3 regions of the Achromobacter sp. RW408 genome follow, and region 3 is predicted to be linked to each of the others. Evidence: predicted binding sites of a transcription regulator. Region 3 holds the regulator's gene; each other region holds the start of a gene.
The links. Region 3 encodes LexA, which represses DNA repair genes until DNA is damaged. Its sites were predicted from a motif close to ACTGTATNNNNATACAGT; they were not measured.
Positions count from the first base shown of each region.

Region 1: the regulator LexA is predicted to act here: its motif matches at 2,684-2,701, upstream of imuA (translesion DNA synthesis-associated protein ImuA).
Region 2: the regulator LexA is predicted to act here: its motif matches at 5,777-5,794, upstream of recA (recombinase RecA).

Region 1 covers NZ_QHHO01000046.1:815,192-823,105, reverse strand. The annotation lists gene DK459_RS13920 (error-prone DNA polymerase) at 1-491, opposite strand, end outside; gene DK459_RS13915 (DNA polymerase Y family protein) at 499-1,968, opposite strand; gene imuA (translesion DNA synthesis-associated protein ImuA) at 1,898-2,596, opposite strand; gene DK459_RS13905 (methyl-accepting chemotaxis protein) at 2,912-3,973, shown strand; gene DK459_RS13900 (amino acid permease) at 4,038-5,579, opposite strand; gene ypfH (esterase) at 5,741-6,460, shown strand; gene DK459_RS13890 (IclR family transcriptional regulator) at 6,471-7,277, shown strand; gene DK459_RS13885 (SDR family NAD(P)-dependent oxidoreductase) at 7,308-7,914, opposite strand, start outside.
Region 2 covers NZ_QHHO01000040.1:11,236-19,149, reverse strand. The annotation lists gene DK459_RS07665 (Pls/PosA family non-ribosomal peptide synthetase) at 1-60, opposite strand, end outside; gene metE (5-methyltetrahydropteroyltriglutamate--homocysteine S-methyltransferase) at 227-2,524, opposite strand; gene DK459_RS07655 (LysR family transcriptional regulator) at 2,720-3,637, shown strand; gene recX (recombination regulator RecX) at 3,684-4,424, opposite strand; gene recA (recombinase RecA) at 4,526-5,590, opposite strand; gene DK459_RS07640 (response regulator transcription factor) at 5,969-6,658, shown strand; gene DK459_RS07635 (sensor histidine kinase) at 6,774-7,914, shown strand, end outside.
Region 3 covers NZ_QHHO01000049.1:1,891,495-1,899,408, forward strand. The annotation lists gene clpX (ATP-dependent Clp protease ATP-binding subunit ClpX) at 1-844, shown strand, start outside; gene lon (endopeptidase La) at 1,095-3,545, shown strand; gene lexA (transcriptional repressor LexA) at 3,655-4,305, opposite strand; gene DK459_RS28105 (amino acid aminotransferase) at 4,461-5,660, opposite strand; gene uvrB (excinuclease ABC subunit UvrB) at 5,831-7,870, shown strand.

The sequences.
Region 1 (7,914 bases), on a different contig from region 3:
CGGTCGGGGTCGTCGCCGTAGACGGGCGACAGGATCGCCAGGCATTCGGGCAGGTGGCGCAGGTGTTCGTAGCCCGGCGGCGGATGGGTGAAGTCTTCGGGCGCCAGCCGGTATTCGCCCTTGGGAGCGCGGGTGCGGGCCAGGGTGATGAGCTCGGACAGGTTGCCGTAGCCCTCGCGGGTCTGCGCCAGCAAGGTCAGGTCCAGTGGCGCGGCCTCGGGGCCGGCGCGCAGCCGGAAGGTGGCGCCGATGATGAGCGGCAGCTTCTGGGTCTTGGCTTCCATGTGGGCGCGCACCACGCCGGCCAGGCTGCACTCGTCGGTGATGGCCAGGGCGGCGTAGCCCAGTTCGGCGGCGCGGGCGGCCAGTTCCTCGGGGTGCGAGGCGCCCTGCAGGAACGAGAAGTTCGACTGGCATTGCAGTTCGGCGTAGCCGGGCAGTCCGACAGGCGGACCGGGGGCGTCGTCATGCGGATCGTCGGGCGCTTGCATGGCGGAGTCAGGCGTACAGCCCGTGCAGGTGCCAGCGCGCGTGCTCGTCGTCGCGCTCGCGGTAGATCCAGTAGCGCGCGCCGGCGGCGTCCTCGGCCACGAAGTAGTCGCGCACGGTCAGGGCCGGGTCCCACCAACCGCTTTCGATGCGTTCGGGGCCGCGCATCAGCCGCAGCGTCTGGCCGGCGTATTGCGGCCGGTGGCCGGCGAGTTTGAGCGGCAGCGGCGGGTCCAGCAGCCAGAAGGGGCGGTCCAGGGGTTCGGGCAGCGGTTCGGGGCGCGGTGACGGTTCCAGCGCGTCGCCCCAGGCATTGGCGGCTTCGGGCCGGTGGTCGGGGATGGGACAGGCGTGGCGCACCTGGTCGCGGCCCAGCCGCGCGGTCAGCAGGTCCAGCAGGCGGGCGTGGTCGGCGGCGGTGCCGCCGGGTTCGGGGAACAGCGTGGTGCTGGCGGCGGGCTGTTCGGTGGTGTCGGGCGCCAGCAGCGTCACCGCGATCACCGGCGCTTCGAGCGTCAGGCGGCCGAGCTTTTCGCGCAGCAGGTTGAGGATCTGCGGCGCCTGCCACACGGGCTGGGCCAGCGCCAGTTCCAGGTCGGTGGGCGGGCGCGCATGGCGGCCGCGTTCGTGGTCCAGGCGCAGCAGCACGCGCCGCACCGCCAGTTGCCGCGCCGCCAGCCAGCCGCCCAGTTGCTCGGCCAGGCGCCGCGCCACTGCCAGCACCGCGTCGGTGTGCTCGAGGTATTCCATCAGCTCGATGCGGCGCTCGAAGCGCGGCGGCGGCTCGATCCAGCGATGCAGTTCGGGCGACTGGCCATAGGCCGCGTCCAGCGCTTGCAGCAGGTCGGGCGCGCTGCGCCGTTGCAGGCCGGCGCGCGGCAGGGCGCGCAGGTCGGCCAGGGTGTGGCAGCCGATGTCGTTGAGCCAGTCCAGGCGCGGCCGGGCCTGGGGCAGCAGGGCCACGGGCAGGGCGTCGAGCCGGCGCGCCAGGGTGCGCGGGGTGAGCACCCGGCGCGGCGGCCGGCGTCCGCCGCGGTGCGCCAGCAGCCAGGCGCCGGCGGCGGTGGGCGCCATGCCCAGCGACACGCGCAGGTCCAGCGCGGCCAGCGTGGCGGCCACGCGCCGGTGCAGCGCGCGCGGCCCGCGAAAGAACAGCAGGCTGGCGCCGACGTTGAGCAGCACGGTGTCGTCGCCCGCCAGCGCGACCTCGGGGGTGTATTGCAGCAGCGCCAGCGCCGCGCCTTGCAGGGCGTCGGCCTCGGCCAGCGGGTCGCGCGTCAGCAGCTCGACCGTGGGCGCGATGGCGGCCGCGCCGCCGCGGCGCATGCCCGGGCGCACCCCGGCCTGGCGCGCGGCGGGCGTGAGGGCGGCGACGCGTTCCTGGTCAAGGACTGCGTAGGCCTGCGCCTCAAGCGGCCAGTGCGGGCGCAGGGCGTCCAGCGGCAGGCAGCGCAGGCAGGCGGCGATCCAGAGGCGCATGGCGGGTGGGCGCCAGGACGCCGGGCTCCAGGCCCACGTACAGCGGGGCCTCGCAGACCGGTCCGCGGCGCTTGAGGATATGGACGGACAACCCGCCCGGCGCGGGCGCGAGCGCCAGGCGCAAGGGGGCGGGGGTGGCGTGCTGCGCGGCGCTGGCCGGGCGCAGGGCGACGAACAGCAGGTCGCTGGCCTGGGCCGCCAGGTGCAGCCGGCGCAGCGATTCGGGGCGCACGTGCGGCAGCCAGCAGAGCAGGGCGCCGCAGCTGCCGTTTTTCAGGATCTGCTCGGCGGCCCAGAGGGCGTCCAGGGTTTTTTCGGGGGCGACCCAGAGCAACTGGCGCGGATCGAGCCGCCAGCTCATCCAGCTGGCGATGTGCGGCGCGTGGGGCGGCTGCACCAGGGCGATGGGGCGGCGCGTTTCCAGTTGCGCCAGGGCCGGGCGCAGCAGGCGGATTTCGCCGATGCCGGGTTGCGGGGCCAGCAGCTCGATCAGCGAGCCCAGCGGCCAGCCGCCGTCCGGCAGCTCGGCCGACAGGGTGGGGTGGCCGGTGGGCAGGCTGCGGGCGGCGCCGCGCGCCAACTGGGTGGCGCGCCACAACGCGGGATGGATCTGTTCTGGCGACGGCATGGCGGGTGGGCGACCCGGTTTTCCTGGGTGAAGACTCGGTGGGCGGCGGACGGCCGGGCGGGGAACGCCTGGCCGGAATCGCTTATTGCTGTATGAATATACAGTATTTTACCCGACCCGGAAGGCACCGGATGTATCAGTCGCTTGCACCGTATTGGTGCGCGCCGCAAGGCCCGCTTCGAGGCGCGATGCGCCGTCGTCACCCCCGCCCCGCCCATGGAAGGGGCTGGTCATTAACCCATGCACGACTTGGCACGCTTCCTGCTTGTGTCCCCATGTCACCGTCTCCTCACGCAACAACGTCCAACAAAAGGAGTGCTGAACATGGCCCATCAACCGGAAAGAATCGTCGAACTGTCGCGCCGCGTCGAGCGCATTTCGAACGAGAAGATCGAGAGCATCGTCGATATCAACCAGCAGGCCAAATACCTGTCGCTGAACGCGCGCATCGAGGCCGCGCGCTCGGGCGAGGCGGGGCGCGGGTTCGCGGTGGTGGCCAACCAGGTGCAGTACGTGTCCGAGCAGATCACCGGCATCGCCGACGCGCTCAAGGAGGAACTGGCCGGTTCCATCGCCGACCTGATCCGCATCGGCGAAAACACCCTGCACGAGATCCGCGGCTACGAGGGCCGCCGCCTGGGCGACCTGGCGCTGAACATGATCGAGACCATGGACCGCAACCTGTACGAGCGTTCCTGCGACGTGCGCTGGTGGGCGACCGATTCGTCGGTGGTGCGGGCCTTGCAGGAACCCGGCGCCGACAGTGCCCGCCACGCCAGCGGGCGGCTGGGCGTGATCCTGGACAGCTACACGGTCTACCTGGACCTGTGGGTGGCCGACGCGCAGGGCCGGGTGGTGGCCAATGGCCGCCCGGACCGCTATCCGCAGGCGCGCGGCGCCAACGTCAGCCATGCCGAATGGTTCCGGCGCGGGATGGCCGCGGCCGACGGCGGCGAGTACGTGGCCATGGATATCGACAGCGAGCGCCTGCTGGACGGCGCCCACGTCGCCACCTACGCCACCGCGATCCGGCGCGACGCCGACAAGCACGGCGAACCGCTGGGCGTGCTGGGGGTGTTCTTCGACTGGAGCCAGCAGGCCGCCAGCATCGTCAAGTCGGTGGGCCTGTCGGAAGAGGAATGGGGGCGCACCCGCTGCCTGCTGGTCGACAGCCGCCAGCGCGTCATCGCCGCCTCGGACGGCGCGGTATCGCTGAAAGAGCGCTACGTGCTGCGCCACGACGAGCGGCCGCGCGGCTACTACGAAAACGCCGATCGCGGCCTGGTGGGGTTCGCGCTGACGCCGGGCTATGAAACCTATGCCGGCCTGGGCTGGTACGGCGTCATCACGCAGCGTCCGCGCGACAGCTTCGAATAGGCGCGGCGCGGGCCGGGCGGCGTACGGGCGCGTGGTCCAGGATGCCTCCCGGCCCGCACGCGGCTCAGGTCCGCGCGGCCTGGCTGGCGGCTACCGGTTCGTCCTGCGGCACGCCCGCCGCGCGGTCGGCCTCGAAGCCGTAGAACTGCATGTCCTGGTAGCGGATCCAGCGCGACTTCTTCACCAGCCGGTGGCCGATCCAGAACGCCAGGAACAGAGGGATCGCCAGGTAGGTCGAGACCACGCCGATCCAGTCGATGCGCTCGTCCAGGAAGGCCTGGTAGTTCTGGCCCAGCGTGACCAGCAGGCACAGCACGAAGGCCAACAGCGGGCCGAACGGGAACAGGCCGGCCTTGTAGGGCAGGTTGGCGGTGTCGTAGCCGTGCTTCACGTAGCCCTGGCGGAAGCGGTAGTGGCTGACCGCGATGCTGAGCCAGACGATGAACTCGGTCATGCCGGCGAAGTTCAGCAGCCAGATATAGACCGCCTTGGGGCTGTAGACCACGCTGAACATGCACAGGCAGGCCAGCGCGGTGGTGGCCAGCAGCGCGTACAGCGGCACGCCGTTGCCGGTCAGGCGCTTGAACACGGCCGGGGCCTGGCCCTCGACGGCCATGTTGAACAGCATCCGCGTGGCCGCGTACATGCCCGAATTGCCGGCCGACAGCACCGAGGTCAGGATCACCGCGTTCATGATGGTGGCCGCCGACAGCAGCCCGGCGTGCTGGAACACCAGCGTGAAGGGGCTGACGGCGATGTCCTCGACCTCGTTGCGCAACAGCTGCGGGTCGGTATAGGGAATCAGCAGGCCGATGATCAGGATCGCCAGCACGTAGAACAGCAGGATGCGCCAGAACACATGGTTGATGGCGCGCGGCACGTTGCGGCGCGGGTTCTCGGATTCGCCGGCGGCCACGCCCACCAGTTCGGTGCCCTGGAACGAATAGGCCACCACCATGGCCACCCCGACCCAGGTGGCGACGTTGCCGACGAACGGCGCCTCGCCCACGGTCCAGTTGCGCAGGCCGACCGGCGCGTCGCTGTGGATGATGCCCACCAGCATGGCCAGGCCCAGCACGATGAAGCACAGCACCGCCACCACCTTGATGATGGCGAACCAGTATTCGGCCTCGCCGAAGCTGCGCGCCGAGAAGGCGTTCAGGCCGAAGGTCAGCGCCAGGAAGGCGACGCTCCAGATCCAGCCGGGGGTATCGGGGAACCAGTACGCCATCACCAGTTGGGCGGCCACCACGTCCACCGCCACCACCGTGGCCCAGCTGAGCCAGAAGTTCCAGCCCAGCGCGAAGCCGAAGCCGCCGTCCACGTAGCGCGAGGCGTAGGTGCAGAACGAACCCGACACGGGCATGAAGGTGGCCAGTTCGCCCAGGCTGGTCATGATGAAATAGACCATCAGGCCGATCAGCAGGTAGACCGTGAGCGCGCCGCCGGGGCCGGCCTGGGCGATGGCCGCGCCCGAGGCGATGAACAGGCCCGTGCCGATGGCGCCGCCCAGGGCGATCATGGTCAGGTGGCGCGCCTTGAGCACGCGATGCAACTGGTTCTTGCCGGCCGGCGGGGTTCCCGAGTCTGTCGTCGGTGTTTTCATGGAATGCACAGGTTGATGCAAAGCCCCGCGCCGACCGCGAACGCCCCTGAGCGCCTTGTGGACACCGGGGGCAGGAGCCGGCCCGGGGGGCGCTTTGCCTAGGATTGCGTATGACGGGCATTTTACAATGGCGCTATCCAGTGCCTGTCCGGAGCCGTAGCATGGCCACTTCTTCCCCCGCGTCCCCCCACGAAATCGAATTCCTGCCCGAACCCGGCACCGAGGTGCGGCAGCTGTTCATCCTGCTGCATGGCGTGGGCGGCACGCCCGCCAACCTGGTGCCGCTGGCCGAGGCGGTGCGCGCCGCCTTTCCCGCGTCGGCGGTGCTGATTCCCGAGGGCTTCGAGCCCTTTGACGGCGGCGGCGCGGGCCGCCAGTGGTTCTCGGTGCGCGGCGTGTCCGAGGACAACCGGCCCGAGCGCGTGGCCCAGGCCCTGCCGCCGCTGGAGGCCTACGTGAAGGCGGCCCAGGCCCGCTTCGGCCTGCTGCAGTCCGACACCGCGCTGGCCGGTTTTTCGCAGGGCGCCATCATGGCGCTGGAACTGGTGCAGGCGCACGACGGCATGGCCGGCCGCGTGATCGCCTTTTCGGGCCGCTATGCGCAGCTGCCCAAGGCCGCGCCGCAGTACACCACGCTGCACCTGCTGCATGGCGCCGACGACCCGGTCATGCCGGTGGCCTTGATCCAGGCGGCGCAGGCGCGCCTGGACGAGCTGCACGGCGATTCCACCATCGACGTGGCCACGCACGTCGGCCACGAACTGCATCCGGCCCTGATCCAGCGCGCCATCGTGCGCCTGCAGACTTGCGTGCCGCTGCGCAGTTGGGAGGCGGCGCTGGGCCTGAACCAGTCGCCGCCCGATGGCACCACGGTGCATTGAAGGCGCGCCGGTGAGTCCCGCCAAATCCTCCGCCGCCGCGCGCGACGCCGATCCGGTCGGCGGCGCGCAGAGCATCTTCCGCGTGCTGCGCATCCTCAAGTACGTGGGGGCCGCGCCCGCGCGCGGGGTCGGCCTGACCGACGTGGCGCGCGACCTGGGCCTGACGCCGCCCACGGCGCACCGCATGCTGTCGGCCCTGCTGCAGGAGGGCTTCCTGGCGCTCAATCCCAAGCTCAAGACCTACAGCCTGGGGCGCGAGTCGTACATCCTGGGGCTGGCGGCCGAAAGCCGCCATGGCATCAAGGCGATCGCCGAATCGGCGGTGCTGCGGCTGGCGCAATCGACCGGCGACACCAGCTTCCTGTCGGTGCGCTCGGGCCATGAGGCGGTCTGCGTCGACCGCAAGACGGGCGACTTTCCCATCAAGATCCTGACGCTTGAGGTCGGCCACCGCCGGCCGCTGGGCGTGGGGGCAGGCAGCCTGGCGCTGCTGGCGTTCCTGCCCAACGACGACATCGAGCGGGTGCTGGCGCGCTACGACGCCTCGGCCGCGCCCGACCTGCCGTCCACCGCGATGCTGCGCGAGGACATCGCCGCGGCCCGCAAGAATGGCTATGCGCTGAACCCGGGCCGCATCATCCCGGACATGCTGGGGGTGGGCGTGCCGGTGTACGACCGCGAGCAGCATGTGGTGGCCGCGCTCAGCGTGGCCGCGATCCGCTCGCGGCTGTCGGGGGCGCGGTTGCAGGAAGTGGTCGCGGCGCTGCAACGCGCCGCCACGGAACTGGGCGCGGAGCTGGCGCCGCGTCCGGCCTGACGCGCGGCGCCGGCCGGCCCGCTATGCCGGCTACCGCCCCGCGCAGGACTTGCCGCCGTCCACCGGCAGGCACACGCCGGTGATGTACTTCGCTTCGTCGCTCGCCAGGAACAGCGCCGCGTGCGCCACGTCCCAGGCGTCGCCCATGCGGCCCATCGGGCTGGCGGCGTTGCGGCGCCGGCGCATTTCCTCCACGTCCTCGAACTGGCCCGCGATCTGCGTGTAGATCAGCGGCGTGTCCATCACGCCCGGCAGCACCGCGTTGACGCGGATGTTGTCGGGCGCATAGCGCACCGCCAGGGCGCGGGTCAGGTGATTCAAGCCGGCCTTGGCGGCGTAGTACGAGGTATACGGGTAGGTGTTGACCTGGATCGAGGCCAGCGACGAGATGTTGACGATGCTGCCGCCGCCCTGGGCCAGCATCACCGGCAGCACGTGCTTGCAAGTCAGGAACACGCCGGTCAGGTTGGTGTCCATGACGCGGTGCCAGCTCTCCTCGCTGGCTTCGATCGGGTCGCCCATCTCGGTGATGCCGACGTTGTTGTGCAGCACGTCGATGCGGCCGGCCTCGGCCTGCATGGCCCGCACCGCCGCCAGGATTTGCGCGCTGTCGGTCACGTCGGCCGCCAGCGCGGTG
Region 2 (7,914 bases), on a different contig from region 3:
GATATCGGGCAGCGTTTCCGCTTGCAGCAGATCCGGCCGACGGGGGCCTTGGAGAATCATAGGTACGGCGACAATCCGGCAAATGGGATGTTTGCCTATTGACCCACACGGTGCGAATTCGTTCAAGCAGGGACGAAAAAAACCCCTGTGGCGTGCATCAGGCGCGCAACACAGGGGCTCCGGGTTGCCGGCCCCGGCAAACTCGCGGCGGGCCGGCCGCCGCCGGTCAGGCGGCTTCGCGCAGTGCGCGGGCGGCTTGCACCATGCCGATCAACGCCGCTTCGGTTTCCGGCCAGGCGCGGGTCTTCAGGCCGCAATCCGGATTGACCCACAACCGCTCCTTGGGCAGGCGGGCGGCGGCTTTCTGCATCAGGCCGACCATCCAGTCCACTTCCGGAACGTTGGGCGAGTGGATGTCGTAGACGCCCGGGCCGATGTCGTTCGGATAGCGGAAATCCTCGAACGCCTTGAGCAGTTCCATGTTGGAGCGCGACGTCTCGATCGTGATCACGTCCGCGTCCATGGCGGCGATAGACTCGATGATGTCGTTGAACTCCGAATAGCACATGTGCGTGTGGATCTGGGTCTCGTCGCGCACGCCGGCGGTCGACAGGCGGAAGCAATCCACGGCCCAGTCCAGGTACGCCTGCCAATCGGCGCGACGCAGCGGCAGGCCCTCGCGGATGGCCGGCTCGTCGATCTGGATGACACTGATGCCGGCCGCTTCCAGGTCCACCACCTCGTCGCGCAAGGCCAGCGCCAGTTGGCGGCAGGTCTGTTCGCGCGGCTGGTCGTCGCGCACGAACGACCACTGCAGGATGGTGACCGGCCCCGTCAGCATGCCCTTGACCGGCTTGTCGGTCAGCGACTGGGCGTACGAGGACCAGCCCACCGTCATCGGCGCGGGGCGCGCCACGTCACCGAAGATGATCGGCGGCTTGACGCAACGCGAACCGTAGCTCTGCACCCAGCCGTTCCTGGTGAAGGCAAAGCCGGCCAGCAGCTCGCCGAAGTACTCCACCATGTCGTTGCGCTCGGGTTCGCCATGCACCAGCACGTCCAGGCCGACCTTCTCCTGGAATCGGATCACCTCCTCGATTTCCTTGCGGATGGCGCTCTCGTAGGCCGAATCCGTCAGCGCGCCCGCCTTCCAGTCGCGGCGCAACGCGCGGATCTCGGCGGTCTGCGGGAACGAACCGATGGTGGTGGTCGGGAACGCCGGCAGGCCGAGCTCTTCCTGCTGCCGGGCGATACGGCCGGCGAAAGGCGCGCGGTCCCGCGATACCGCGGCCGAGGCGGCCATGCGTTGCGCCACGGCGGGGTTGTGGATGCGGGCGGACGAGCGACGCGCGGCCAGGGCGGCGCGCTGACGGGCCAGGCCGTCCTGCACGCTGGCCTCGGTGGCGCTGTCCAGCGCGCGGCCCAGCAGGCTCAACTCGTCCAGCTTCTGCGCGGCGAACGACAGCCAGCTCTTGAGCTCGGCGTCCAGTTCGGTTTCGTTGGCCAGGTCCACCGGCACGTGCAACAGCGAGCACGACGGCGCCAGCCACAGCCGCTCGCCCAGTTGCTGCTTGACGGGCGCCAGCGTCGCAATGGCGGCGTCCAGATCGGTGCGCCAGATGTTGCGGCCGTTGATGACGCCGGCGGACAGCACCTTGTCGGCGCCCAGGCCGGCCAGCACGTCGCCCAGTTGCTCCGGAGCACGCACCAGGTCCACGTGCAGGCCGGCTACCGGCAGCGCCAGCGCCGTCCCCAGGTTGTCCTTGAGGCCATCGAAGTAGGTGGCGACCAGCAGCTTGACCGGGCTGGCCGAGAGCGTGGCGTAGACCTGCCTGAAGGCATCGCGCCAGGCTTGCGGCAGGTCCAGCACCAGGATGGGTTCGTCGATCTGCACCCACTCCACGCCCAGCTTGGCGAAGCGGGCCAACACTTCCTGATACACCGGCAGCAGGTTGGCCAGCAATTGCAGCTTGGCCGCGTCGGCCGCGCCGCCGGCAAAGGCGTCGCCCTTGCCCAGGAACAGCCAGGTCAGCGGACCCGGGATCACCGGCTTGACGGCATGGCCCAGCGCCTGCGCTTCACGGATCTGCTCGAACAGCGATTCACGCGCGATGCGGAAGGCCTGGCCCGGCACCAGTTCCGGCACGATGTAGTGGTAGTTGGTGTCGAACCATTTGGTCATTTCGCACGCGGCGGCGGGCTTGCCCGACGGGGCGCGGCCGCGGCCCATGCGGAACAGCGTGTCCAGCGAGACCGGCTCGTTGTCCTTCTGGCCGAACCGCGCCGGCACGGCGCCCAACAGCGTGGTCCATTCCAGGATCTGGTCGTACCAGGCGAAATCGCCCACCGGCACGAATTTGACGCCGGCGGCGGCCTGCGCCTGCCAGTGCCGGGCGCGCAGCTCGCGGCCGGTCTGCTCCAGCGTTTCGCCGGTCTGCTTGCCCGCCCAATAGGCTTCGACCGCGCGCTTCAGTTCGCGCTGGGCACCAATGCGGGGGAACCCCAAATTATGAATCGTAGTCATGGCAGTCGCGTCTTAGACAAATTTTGTTCAAGTGCCGATTATTCTGGACCCAAAGCAAAATGAATCAAAATCAATGTCTACATTCATAAGATGAAAAAATCTCATAGAATATAAGTTCATTCCCGCCCCTGGTCGGGAGTTCCCGCCGTGTTGCCCCCCCGGCGACGGCGCCATCCTCACCGCTACCGCCGCCCCATGCTGGAAATCCGCCACCTCGAAACGTTGACCGCCATCCGCGAAGGCGGCAGCCTGCAGGAAGCCGCCGAGCGCCTGCACCTGACCCAGTCGGCCTTGTCGCATCAGTTGCGCGACCTCGAAACCCGGCTGGGCACGCCGCTGCTGAACCGCCGCACCCGGCCGGCCCGCCTGACCACGGCGGGCCTGCGCGTGCTGGCGCTGGCCGACGAAGTGCTGCCGCGCATGCGCGCCACCGAACGGGAATTGCAGCGGCTGGCCGCGGGCCGCACCGGCCGCCTGCACCTGGCCATCGATTGCCATTCCTGCTTCCAGTGGTTGATGCCGGCGCTCGACGCCTTCCGCGCGCAATGGCCCGACGTGGCGCTGGACCTGTCGGCGGCCTTCTCGTTCGCCCCCCTGCCCGCGCTGGTGCGCGGCGACCTCGACCTGGTGATCACGTCCGACCCGCAGCCGCTGGACGCGGTCGAGTACCTGCCCCTGTTCAAGTACGAGCTGGTTCTGGCCGTGTCCGAATCGAATCCGCTGGCCGGCAGCAAGTTCGTCATGCCCGATCAACTGGCCGACCAGACGCTGATCACCTATCCGGTGGACAAGCAGCGCCTGGACATCTTCACGGCCTTCCTGGACCCCGCCGACGTCGAACCGGCCGCCATCCGCAAGGCGGAACTGACGCCCATCATCGCGCAGCTGGTGGCCAGCAACCGCGGCGTGGCCGCCCTGCCCAACTGGGCGCTGACCGAATACATGAACCAGGGTTGGCTGCGCCAGTGCCGGCTGGGGCCCCAAGGCGTGTGGCGCACCTTGTACGCGACGGTGCGCAGCGAGGACACCGACGCCTCGTACATCGACGAATTCCTGACATTGACGCGCGACGTCTGCTTCAAGACGCTGAGCGGCATCAAGTCGGCGAAATAGGAAAAGGCAACGACGGGCCGGCAATGGCCCTCGCCGCGCGGCCTGCTCAGTCGTCGTCGCCCGCGCCCAGGATGCGACGGATGACGTCATGCGCGAAGCCGCGGCTGGCCAGGAAGCGGGCCTGTTTGGCATAGGCGGCGCGATCCTCGGGCTTGGCGCCGAAGCGTTTCTGCCAGACCTCGAGCGCGCGCTCGTATTCGGTGGCGCGCAATTGCTCGCGCAGCTCGGATACCTGGGCATCATCCACGCCGTGCTGGCGCAATTCCTGCACGATGCGGGCCGCCCCCTGGCGCGAGGCGCGGCGGTGCACCAGGCTTTGCGCAAAACGCTCGGTCGACAGCCAGCCTTCCTTTTCCAGCGCGTCCAGCACGCGCTCGACCTCATCGGGGTCTTCGGCATGGGGCGCGAGTTTTCGCGCCAGCTCATCGCGGGCATGCTCGCGCCGCGACAGATAACCCACCGCCCGCATTTTCAGCGACGGCCCCTTGGGGCGCGGGCGCGACTTGTCTTCGGATGGCTGCGCCCCCTCGCCCGCGCCATCGCCATCATCACCGCCCTTGCCACGCCGGCCGCGCCCGCCGGCCGCGCGCCGTTCGGAACTGCGCTGCCACTGCGACGCCGGCGCGCCGGCGCCCTCTGGTTCCTGGCCGGACGCCCCGGTGGATTCGGCGGCCCGCCGCAGGTCCGACGTGCGGCGCAGCCCTTCGGGCTTGGCCACGGTCTCGAATTCATCGTCCAGCCTGGCGCGCAGGCGATCAGCGGACGTGACGGGCGGTTTCCAGCTCATGCGCTTCCTCTATGTGCCAGCGGCAGGCCTCCCGGGACGGGAGCCTGCCGCTGGCGGCCGGGCTGGCGGGCCCGGCGCTATCCGGTGAAGGGGCGACGCGATTACTCTTCGCTGTCGTCTTCGGCGGTGGGCACGAATTCCGCGGCGCGGCTGACGATGCCCTGGTTCTCGCGGACCCGGTTTTCGATCTCGATCGCCAGTTCCTTGTGTTCCTTCAGGTATTCACGGACGTTGTCCTTGCCCTGGCCGATGCGGTTGCCGTTGTAGCTGTACCACGCGCCCGACTTGTCCACCACGTTGGCGGCCACGCCCAGGTCGATGATTTCGCCTTCGCGCGAGATGCCGGCGCCGTACATGATGTCGAACTCGGCCTGCTTGAACGGGGGCGCGACCTTGTTCTTGACCACCTTGACGCGGGTTTCGTTGCCGACGACCTCGTCGCCCTTCTTGATCGAGCCAATGCGGCGGATGTCCAGGCGCACCGAGGCGTAGAACTTGAGCGCGTTGCCGCCCGTGGTGGTTTCGGGGTTGCCGAACATCACGCCGATCTTCATGCGGATCTGGTTGATGAAGATGACCATGCAGTTGGTCTTCTTGATGGTGGCGGTCAGCTTGCGCAGCGCCTGGCTCATCAGACGGGCCTGCAGGCCGGGCAGCGAATCGCCCATTTCGCCTTCGATTTCGGCCTTGGGCACCAGGGCGGCGACCGAGTCGACCACGATCAGGTCGACCGAACCCGAGCGCACCAGCGCGTCGGTGATTTCCAGGGCCTGCTCGCCCGTGTCCGGCTGTGAGATCAGCAGGTCGGACAAGTTGACGCCCAGCTTCGAGGCGTACTGCACGTCCAGCGCGTGTTCGGCGTCGACGAAGGCGCAGGTGCCGCCCAGCTTCTGCATTTCAGCCACGACCTGCAGGGTCAGCGTGGTCTTGCCCGAGGATTCCGGACCGTAGATTTCTACCACGCGGCCGCGCGGCAGACCGCCGACGCCCAGCGCGATGTCCAGCCCCAGCGAGCCGGTCGACACCACCTGGATGTCATGCGAGACCTCGTTGTCGCCGTAGCGCATGATCGAGCCCTTGCCGAACTGCTTTTCGATCTGCGAGAGCGCGGCGGCCAGCGCCTTGGCTTTTTCCGCGGCGGCGGCCTTGGTGGTTTTGTCGTCCATGTAGTGTCCTGTCAGGTCTGGTCTGTAACGTATCGGGGCGCGGCACGTGTGTCGGTCAGCGCGCGGGTTGTCGCAAGGGGTGATCGGGCCGTTGCTGACAGCTGTTGCCAGAAAATTGGCAGTGAAAGCTGTGGCGCTGAAGCGGTGATCGGTAAAGCGATAGCGCAGATTATGGCATCGGATTGTACTGTACAAAAAACCAGTGTGCCACAGTTTTCCACGTATTCCCTGAGTGGGCAAGCCCGGTGCCATATGACAGAATCGGGGAAAAAACTGGCGCTATGTCCCCATTGCGCTCCCGGCACGCCGCCCCGGCATCCCACCGAGGGCGGCACGCGTGCGCCGCTCACCCGGCGCCCTTCTTCTTTTCGACTGCCCATGCGCATCCTGATCGCGGAAGACGACAGCATCCTGGCCGACGGCCTGTCACGCTCGTTGCGCCACAACGGTTACGCGGTCGACGCCGTCCGCGACGGCCTGGCGGCCGATTCGGCGCTGGCGGCCCAGGCCTTCGACCTGCTGATCCTCGACCTGGGCCTGCCGCAACTGGCCGGCCTGGAGGTCCTGCGCCGGCTGCGCGCCCGCAATTCCGCCCTGCCTGTCCTGATCCTGACCGCCGCCGACAGCATCGAGCAGCGCGTCAAGGGGCTGGACCTGGGCGCCGACGACTACATGGCCAAGCCCTTCGCCCTGTCGGAACTGGAAGCGCGCGTGCGCGCCCTGACCCGCCGCGGCGCGGGCGGCGGCGCCACGTTGCTCAAGCATGGCCGGTTGGTGTTCGATCAGACCGGACGCGTGGCCACGGTCGACGACCAGACGCTGGACCTGTCCGCGCGCGAGGTCAGCCTGCTGGAAATCCTGCTGACCCGCAGCGGCCGCATGGTCAGCAAGACCCAGCTGGTGGACCACCTGTGCGAATGGGGCGAGGAAGTCAGCACCAATGCCATCGAAGTCTACGTGCACCGCCTGCGCAAGAAGCTCGAGCCCAGCGGCGTGAAGATCGTGACGGTGCGCGGCCTGGGCTATTGCCTCGAACGGGACCAGGGTGCGGCCTACCTCGCAAGCTGAACCGCCACAGCCGGAGGCGCTCAACCAGGAAGCGCTGGATGTGATGCAGGCCGGGGCCCGCGGCCCCAGTTTCGCGCCACCGCAGCGCTCGCTGCTGGGCGAGATCCTCGACTGGATGCTGGCGCCACTGTTCCTCTTGTGGCCCATGAGCGTCGCCATCACCTATGTGGTGGCGCAGAACATCGCCAACGTGCCCTACGACCGCGCGCTGGCCAACAACCTGCACGTGCTGACGCGCCAGGTCCATGCCCAGGATGGCCGCGCGGTGCTGCGCATGACCGACCCGGCGCGCGAGGTGCTGCGCGCCGATGAAACCGACAGCGTGTTCTGGCTGGCCCTGGGAAGCCGCGGCGAATACCTGGGCGGCGACCGCGCCCTGCCGCTGCCGGCCTCGGTCGGCCAGCCGCGCCCCGGCGAAGTCCAGTACGAGGACGACACCCTGCGCGGCTTCGGCGTGCGCCTGGCCTTCACCTGGGTCGACCTGAACCTGCCCAATACCCAGCCGGCGCTCTTGATCGTGGCCGAGACGGTGGAAAAGCGCACCCAGCTGGCCAACGACATCATCAAGGGCGTGATCATTCCGCAGTTCGTGGTGCTGCCGATCGCGGTGTTGCTGGTGTGGTTCGGCCTGTCGCGCGGCGTCGCGCCGCTGAACGCGCTGCAGCAGCGGCTGCGGGCGCGCCGGCCGGACGACCTGTCGCCCATCGACGAACGCGCCGCGCCCTCCGAGATCGCGCCGCTGGTGGCGGCCATGAACGACCTGCTCGACCGCCTGTCCGCCAACGTGCAGGCGCAGCGCCGCTTCGTCGCCGACGCCGCGCACCAGCTGAAGACGCCGCTGGCCGGCCTGCGCACCCAGGCCGAGCTGGCCCTGCGCGACGCCAGTCCCGAGGAAATGCAGGCCAGCCTGCGCCAGCTGGTGACCGGTTCCGAACGCGCCACCCGCCTGGTGAACCAATTGCTGCTCCTGGCGCGGGCCGAAAACCCCAGCGCCATCGGGCTGGCCGCCACCGACCTGAACGCCATCGCCTATGAGCAGGCCATGCACTGGGTGCCGCAGGCGCTGTCGCTCGGCACCGACCTGGGCTTCGAGGGTTCGGAGACCCCGGTCGAGATCAACGGCAACCCGCTGCTGCTGGCCGAGCTGCTCAACAACCTGGTCGACAACGCGCTGCGCTACACGCCCCGCGGCGGCCACATCACGGTGCGCGTGCAAGCCCTCGATGGGCAGGCCGTGCTGGAAGTCGAGGACTCCG
Region 3 (7,914 bases):
CGGTTACGTCGGTGAAGACGTCGAGAACATCATTCAGAAGTTGCTGCAGAACTGCAACTACGAAGTCGAGAAGGCGCAGCGCGCCATCATCTACATCGACGAAATCGACAAGATTTCCCGCAAGTCCGACAACCCGTCCATCACCCGCGACGTGTCGGGCGAGGGCGTGCAGCAGGCCCTGCTCAAGCTGATCGAAGGCACGGTGGCCTCGGTGCCGCCGCAAGGCGGGCGCAAGCACCCCAACCAGGACTTCGTCCAGGTCGACACGACCAACATCCTGTTCATCGTCGGCGGCGCCTTCGACGGGCTGGAAAAGGTCATCCGCGACCGCACCGAAAAGTCCGGCATCGGCTTCTCCGCCTCCGTGCGCGCCAAGTCCGAGCGCGGCGTCGGCGAGCTGTTCTCCGAAGTCGAGCCCGAAGACCTGATCAAGTTCGGCCTGATCCCCGAGCTGGTCGGCCGCCTGCCCGTGGTCGCCACGCTGGACGAACTCGATGAAGCTGCCCTGGTGCAGATCCTCACCGAGCCCAAGAACGCCCTGCTCAAGCAATTCCAGAAGCTGTTCGCCATGGAAGGCGCCGAGCTGGACGTGCGGCCCGCCGCGCTCAAGGCCATCGCCCGCAAGGCGCTCAAGCGCAAGACCGGCGCCCGCGGCCTGCGCTCCATCATCGAGCAGGCCCTGCTCGACACCATGTATGACCTGCCGTCGCAAGGCAACGTCAAGCGTGTGGTGCTCGACGAAGGCGCGATCGAAGGCGAGGGCAAGCCCCTGCTGATCTACGCCGACGAGGAAGGGACGGCCGAAAAGCCCGAGCGCGGAGAAGTCCGCGACGCCGCGGCCTGACGGATATTTCAAAAAAACCCGTTTCCGTAACGGGTTTTTTTGTCTCCGGCGCCTGATTGAACGCACACTCCCAGGGTGCGTCCAATATAACGGGATGGCGGCCGCCGATTTTTTTTCCATTTTGTTTATCGGGCCGCCGGGATCTTGAATTTTCGGCTATTGTTCCCATAACAGACGTAACTGACGGGGCTGTCCGGGTATACCCGGTCATCCTGTCCCCGATACGCCGAGTCATACCGAGGAACCTCCTATGTCTGCCAGCCAGACCCTGCCTTCCGACCCGATCGACCTTCCCCTGCTGCCGCTGCGCGACGTCGTGGTGTTCCCGCACATGGTCATCCCGCTGTTCGTCGGCCGTCCGCGCTCCATCCGCGCGCTCGAGGTTGCGATGGAAGCGGGCAAGAGCATCATGCTGGTGGCCCAAAAATCCGCCGGCAAGGATGATCCCACTCCCGAAGACGTCTACGAGATCGGCTGCGTCGCCGGCATCCTGCAGATGCTCAAGCTGCCCGACGGCACCGTCAAGGTGCTGGTCGAGGGCACCCAGCGCGCCCGCATCAACAGCATCGAAGACGCCGATTCGCACTTCACCTGCCAGGTCACCCCGATCGAGCCGGACGCCGTCCAGGGCTCCGAGACCGAGGCCCTGCGCCGCGCGATCGTTGCCCAGTTCGAGCAATACGTAAAACTCAACAAGAAGATCCCCCCGGAGATCCTGACCTCGCTCGCCGGCATCGATGACGCCGGCCGCCTGGCCGACACGATCGCCGCGCATCTTCCGCTGAAACTCGAGCAGAAGCAGAAGATGCTCGAGATCGTCGGCACCTCCGAGCGCCTCGAAGGCCTGCTCACGCAGCTGGAAACCGAAATCGACATTCTCCAGGTCGAAAAGCGGATCCGCGGCCGCGTGAAGAAGCAGATGGAAAAGAGCCAGCGCGACTACTACCTGAATGAGCAGGTCAAGGCCATTCAGAAGGAGCTGGGCGAAGGCGAAGAGGGCGCCGACATCGAGGAGCTCGAAAAGAAGATCATCGCCGCGCACATGCCCAAGGAGGCGCGCAAGAAGGCCGATGCCGAGCTCAAGAAGCTCAAGCTCATGTCGCCCATGTCGGCCGAAGCCACCGTGGTGCGCAACTACATCGATACGCTCATCAATCTCCCCTGGAGGAAGAAGAGCAAGATCAACAATTCCATCTCCAATGCCGAGACGGTGCTCGACAACGACCACTACGGCCTGGAGAAGGTGAAGGAACGCATCCTCGAATACCTCGCCGTGCAACAGCGCGTGGACAAGGTCAAGGCGCCGATCCTGTGCCTGGTCGGTCCTCCGGGGGTCGGCAAGACCTCGCTGGGCCAGTCCATCGCCAAGGCCACGAACCGCAAGTTCGTGCGCATGGCCCTGGGCGGCGTGCGTGACGAAGCCGAGATCCGCGGCCACCGTCGTACGTACATCGGCTCGATGCCTGGCAAGATCGTCCAGAACATGTCGAAGGTCGGCGTGCGCAATCCCCTGTTCCTGCTCGATGAAATCGACAAGCTGGGCATGGATTTCCGCGGCGATCCCTCGTCGGCGCTGCTCGAAGTGCTGGACCCGGAACAGAACCACACGTTCCAGGACCACTACATCGAAGTCGACTTCGACCTGTCGGACGTCATGTTCGTGGCCACCAGCAACACGCTGAACATTCCGCCGGCCCTGTTGGACCGGATGGAAGTGATCCGCCTGTCCGGCTACACCGAGGAAGAAAAGATCCACATCGCCCGCGACCATCTGCTGCCCAAGCTGATGAAGAACAACGGCGTCAAGGATACCGAGCTGACCGTCGACGACAGCGCGCTGCGCGACATCGTGCGCTACTACACCCGCGAAGCCGGTGTGCGTGCGCTCGAACGCGAAGTGGGCAAGATCTGCCGCAAGGTGATCAAGCAGCTGCTGACCCAGAGCGACCGCGCCAAGGCCGAAGGCAAGACCTTCGAACTCAAGCCGGTCAACGTCACGGGCGAGAACCTCAGCGACTACCTCGGCGTGCGCCGCTACACCTTCGGCATGGCCGAAAAGGAAAACCAGATCGGTCAGGTGACCGGCCTGGCCTGGACGGAAGTCGGTGGCGACCTGCTCACGATCGAAGTGGCGGACATGCCCGGCAAGGGCGTGATCCAACGCACCGGTTCGCTGGGCGACGTGATGAAGGAATCGGTCGAGGCGGCCCGCACCGTGGTGCGCTCGCGGGCGCGTCGCCTGGGCTTTGCCGACAGCGTGTTCGAGAAGCACGACATGCACGTGCACGTGCCGGAAGGCGCGACCCCCAAGGACGGTCCGTCCGCCGGTATCGCGATCACCACGGCCATGGTGTCGGCCCTGTCGCGCATCCCGGTGCGCGCCGACGTTGCCATGACCGGCGAGATCACGCTGCGTGGCGAAGTCCTGCCGATCGGCGGCCTGAAGGAAAAGCTGCTGGCCGCCCACCGCGGTGGCATCAAGACGGTCTTGATCCCGGAAGAAAACGTCAAGGATTTGGCGGAGATCCCGGACAACGTCAAGAACCATCTCGAGATCGTGCCGGTCCGCTGGATCGACAAGGTGTTGGAGCTGGCCCTGGAACGCCTGCCGGAGCCGCTGGCTGAAGACGAAGCGGTCAAGGAACCGCTGGTCGCCAAGCCGGCCGAACCGGGTTCCACGGATCCGGTGCTCAAGCACTGATGTCCGGCCCACGGCGCCCCGCGAGGGGCGCCGTCAAAAATAAACCCCGCTTGCGCGGGGTTTATTTTTGGCGCGGCCCTCGGGCGGGCGCCAGGTTGGGGCGGAAGGATCAGTGCAGCGCGTGCGGACGGATCAGTCCAACGGCAATGCCTTCCAGCGCGAATTCCTGGTCGGCCTCGACCACGATGACGTTGAAGTCGGGATTCTCGGGCAGCAGTTCGATGCGGCCGTTCTGGCGCTGCAGGCGCTTGACGGTGACGTCGTCGCCCAGCCGGGCCACGACGATCTGGCCGTTGCGGGCCTCGGACGCTTTCTTGACGGCCAGCAGGTCGCCTTCGAGGATGCCGGCGTCGCGCATGCTCATGCCGCGCACCTTGAGCAGGTAGTCCGGCGCCTGGGCGAACAGGCTGGAATCGACGCCGATCTCGCGTTCGACGTGTTCGGTGGCCAGGATAGGGCTGCCGGCCGCCACGCGGCCCACCAGCGGCAGCAGCAGCTGCGCCAGGCCGGGCAGGGGCAACGGCGCCTGGGATGGCGTCGGGGAGTTGTCCTTCAGGCGGATGCCGCGCGAGGCGCCGGCCGTGAGTTCGATGGCGCCCTTGCGGGCCAGGGCCTTCAGATGGTCTTCGGCCGCGTTGGGCGAGCGAAATCCCAGGGCCTGGGCGATTTCGGCGCGGGTGGGCGGAAAGCCGGTGCGCGCGACGGTCTGCCGGATGAGGTCCAGGATTTGCTGTTGACGATCAGTGAGTTTGCTGGCCATGGCGATGATCCGTTGGGTGTCGGACTGTACATATATACAGCGGCATTCTGGGGGACATAACGCAAAAAAGCAAGCGTTGATCGGGCATGGTTTTGTGACAGGCAATGAAAACGGGACCCGAAGGTCCCGTTTGGGGGTGACGCTGGCGCTGAGTCTTAGAGCACCGCGGCGATGCCCTTGGCCACCTGGTCGATGTTGCCGCTGTTGAGCGCGGCCACGCAGATGCGGCCGCTGGAGACGGCATAGACGCCGTGCTCTTCGCGCAGGCGGTCGACCTGGGCCGAGGTCAGGCCCGAGTACGAGAACATGCCGCGCTGCTGCAGCACGAAGCTGAAGTCCTGCTTGCCGCCGTGTTCCTTGATCTTCTCGACCAGCTGCTTGCGCATCAGGCGGATGCGGTCGCGCATGGCGCCGAGTTCCTCTTCCCACATGGCGAACAGTTCGGGCGAGTTCAGCACCGTGGAGACGATCGTGCCGCCGTGGGTGGGCGGGTTGGAGTAGTTGGTGCGGATGACGCGCTTGAGCTGGCTCAGCACGCGGGCGGCTTCGTCCTTGCTGCCGGCCACGACGGTCAGGGCGCCGACACGCTCGCCGTACAGCGAGAACGACTTCGAGAACGACGAGCTGATGAACATGGTCAGGTCGAGGTCGGCGAACAGGCGCACGACCGCGGCGTCTTCATGCAGGCCTTCGCCGAAGCCCTGGTAGGCGATGTCCAGGAACGGCACCAGCTTGTTTTCCTTGACGACCGCGGCGATCTGCTTCCATTGGTCGAAGGTGGGATCGACACCAGTGGGGTTGTGGCAGCAGGCGTGCAGCACGACCACGGTGTTGGCCGGCGCGGCCTTCAGGGCGGCCAGCATGCCGTCGAAGTTCAGGCCGCGGGTGGCCGCGTCGTAGTAGGCGTAGGTGCCGACTTCGAAACCGGCGCGCTCGAACAGCGCGCGGTGGTTTTCCCAGCTGGGGTCGCTGATCAGGACCTTCGAGGTCGGCAGCAGTTGGCGCAGGAAGTCGGCGCCGATCTTGAGCGCGCCGGTGCCGCCCAGGGCCTGGGTGGTCAGGACGCGGCCGGCGGCGGCCAGCGGGGAATCCTTGCCGATCAGCAGGGCTTGCGCGCCCTGGTTGTAGCCGGCGATGCCTTCGATCGGCAGGTAGCCGCGGGCGGCGGCGGCCTCGATGCGGGCGATTTCCGCCTTGCGCACGGCGCCCAGCAGGGGAATCCGGCCCTGGTCGTCGTAGTACACGCCCACGCCCAGATTGACTTTACCGGGGCGGGTGTCCGCGTTGTATTGTTCGTTCAGGCCAAGAATGGGGTCGCGCGGCGCGAGTTCGACGGAATCGAAAAGGGTGCTCATGGGACTCTGCTGAGGGTGAGTGGACGCAGTCGGAAGTGCTGTGGATAATGGGGGGTTTACCCTGGGAACAGTCTAGCATGCCTAAGAGCGCAATAGACCCGAGCGCGGCGGGTGCCGCAGCCGTTGGCGCGGTCACCGACGGGGCGACCGATGGGCCCTCTGGCGCTGCCGTGGCGGCTCCGGAGGCCGGCCCGGGGTATGTCGATTTCCCGGACAGCCCATTCCACCTGTATCAACCCTATCCGCCTGCCGGCGACCAGCCGGGCGCAATAGAGGGACTGATCCAGGGCGTGCAGGACGGCCTGATGTACCAGACCCTGCTGGGCGTGACCGGTTCGGGCAAGACCTACACCATGGCCAACGTCATCGCCCAGCTCGGGCGGCCGGCGCTGGTGCTGGCGCCCAACAAGACGCTGGCGGCGCAGCTGTACGCCGAAATGCGCGAGTTCTTTCCCAAGAACGCCGTGGAGTACTTCGTTTCGTACTACGACTACTACCAGCCCGAGGCCTACGTGCCGACGCGCGACCTGTTCATCGAGAAGGATTCGTCCATCAATGAACACATCGAGCAGATGCGGCTGTCGGCCACCAAGAGCCTGCTGGAACGGCGCGACACCATCATCGTGGGCACCGTGTCGTGCATCTACGGTATCGGCAACCCCGGCGACTACCACGCGATGGTGCTGATCCTGCGTGCCGGCGACCAGATTTCGCGGCGCGAGATCCTGGCGCGGCTGGTGGCCATGCAGTACACCCGCAACGACGCCGAGTTCACCCGCGGCGTGTTCCGGGTACGCGGCGAAACCATCGACATCTTCCCCGCGGAAAGCGCCGAGCTGGCGCTGCGCCTGACGCTGTTCGACGACGAAATCGAAAGCCTCGAACTGTTCGATCCGCTGACCGGCCGTATTCGCCAGAAGCTGCCGCGCTTCACCGTCTATCCGGGTTCGCACTACGTGACGCCGCGCGACACCGTGCTGCGCGCCATCGAGACCATCAAGGAAGAGCTGCGCGAGCGCACCAAGCGCTTCGTCGATGACGGCCACCTGGTGGAAGCCCAGCGCCTGGAGCAGCGCACCCGCTTCGACCTGGAAATGCTGCAGGAACTGGGGTTCTGCAAGGGCATCGAGAACTACTCGCGCCATCTGTCGGGCGCCGCGCCCGGCGAGCCGCCGCCCACGCTGATCGACTACCTGCCCGCCGACGCGCTGATGTTCATCGACGAAAGCCACGTCACCATCGGCCAGCTCAGCGCCATGTACCGCGGCGACCGCTCGCGCAAGGAAACCCTGGTGCAGTATGGTTTCCGGCTGCCCTCGGCGCTGGACAACCGCCCGCTCAAGCTGGAGGAGTTCGAGGCCCGCATGCGCCAGTGCGTGTTCGTGTCGGCCACGCCGGCGGCCTACGAAAAAGAGCATGCCGACAATGTGGTCGAGCAGGTGGTGCGTCCCACCGGCCTGGTCGACCCGATCGTCGAGGTGTTGCCGGCCCGCACGCAGGTCGACGACCTGCTGGGCCAGATCAAGGCGCGCACCAGCCAGGGCGAGCGGGTGCTGGTCACCACGCTGACCAAGCGCATGGCCGAGGACCTGACCGACTTCCTGACCGAGCACGGCGTGCGGGTGCGCTACCTGCACTCTGACATCGATACGGTCGAGCGGGTGGAGATCATCCGCGACCTGCGCCTGGGCACGTTCGACGTGCTGGTGGGCATCAACCTGCTGCGTGAAGGCCTGGACATCCCGGAAGTGTCGCTGGTGGCCATCCTGGATGCCGACAAGGAAGGTTTCCTGCGTTCCGAGCGCAGCCTGATCCAGACCATCGGCCGGGCCGCCCGCAACCTGAATGGCCACGCCATCCTGTATGCCGACCGCATCACGGATTCGATGCAGCGGGCCATGGAAGAGACCAGCCGGCGCCGCGCCAAGCAGTTGCAATTCAATGCCGACCACGGCATTACCGCGCGCGGCGTGCAGAAGGCGGTGCGCGAGCTGATCGACGGTATCGTGGCCCCGGTGCAGCACGATGCGCTGGAAGCGGCGGTGCCGGCCGAATTGCTGAAGGACGAGAAGGCGCTGGCGCGCGAAATCAAGCGGCTTGAAAAGCTGATGATGGACCATGCCCGCAACCTGGAATTCGAGCAGGCCGCGGCCGCTCGCGATGCCCTGACGGCCTTGAAGCAGCGGGTGCTGCTGGACGGCGCGGTATGAGGGTAAAACTGTATCTTGATGTGTCTTTTCGCTGACGGGTTGCT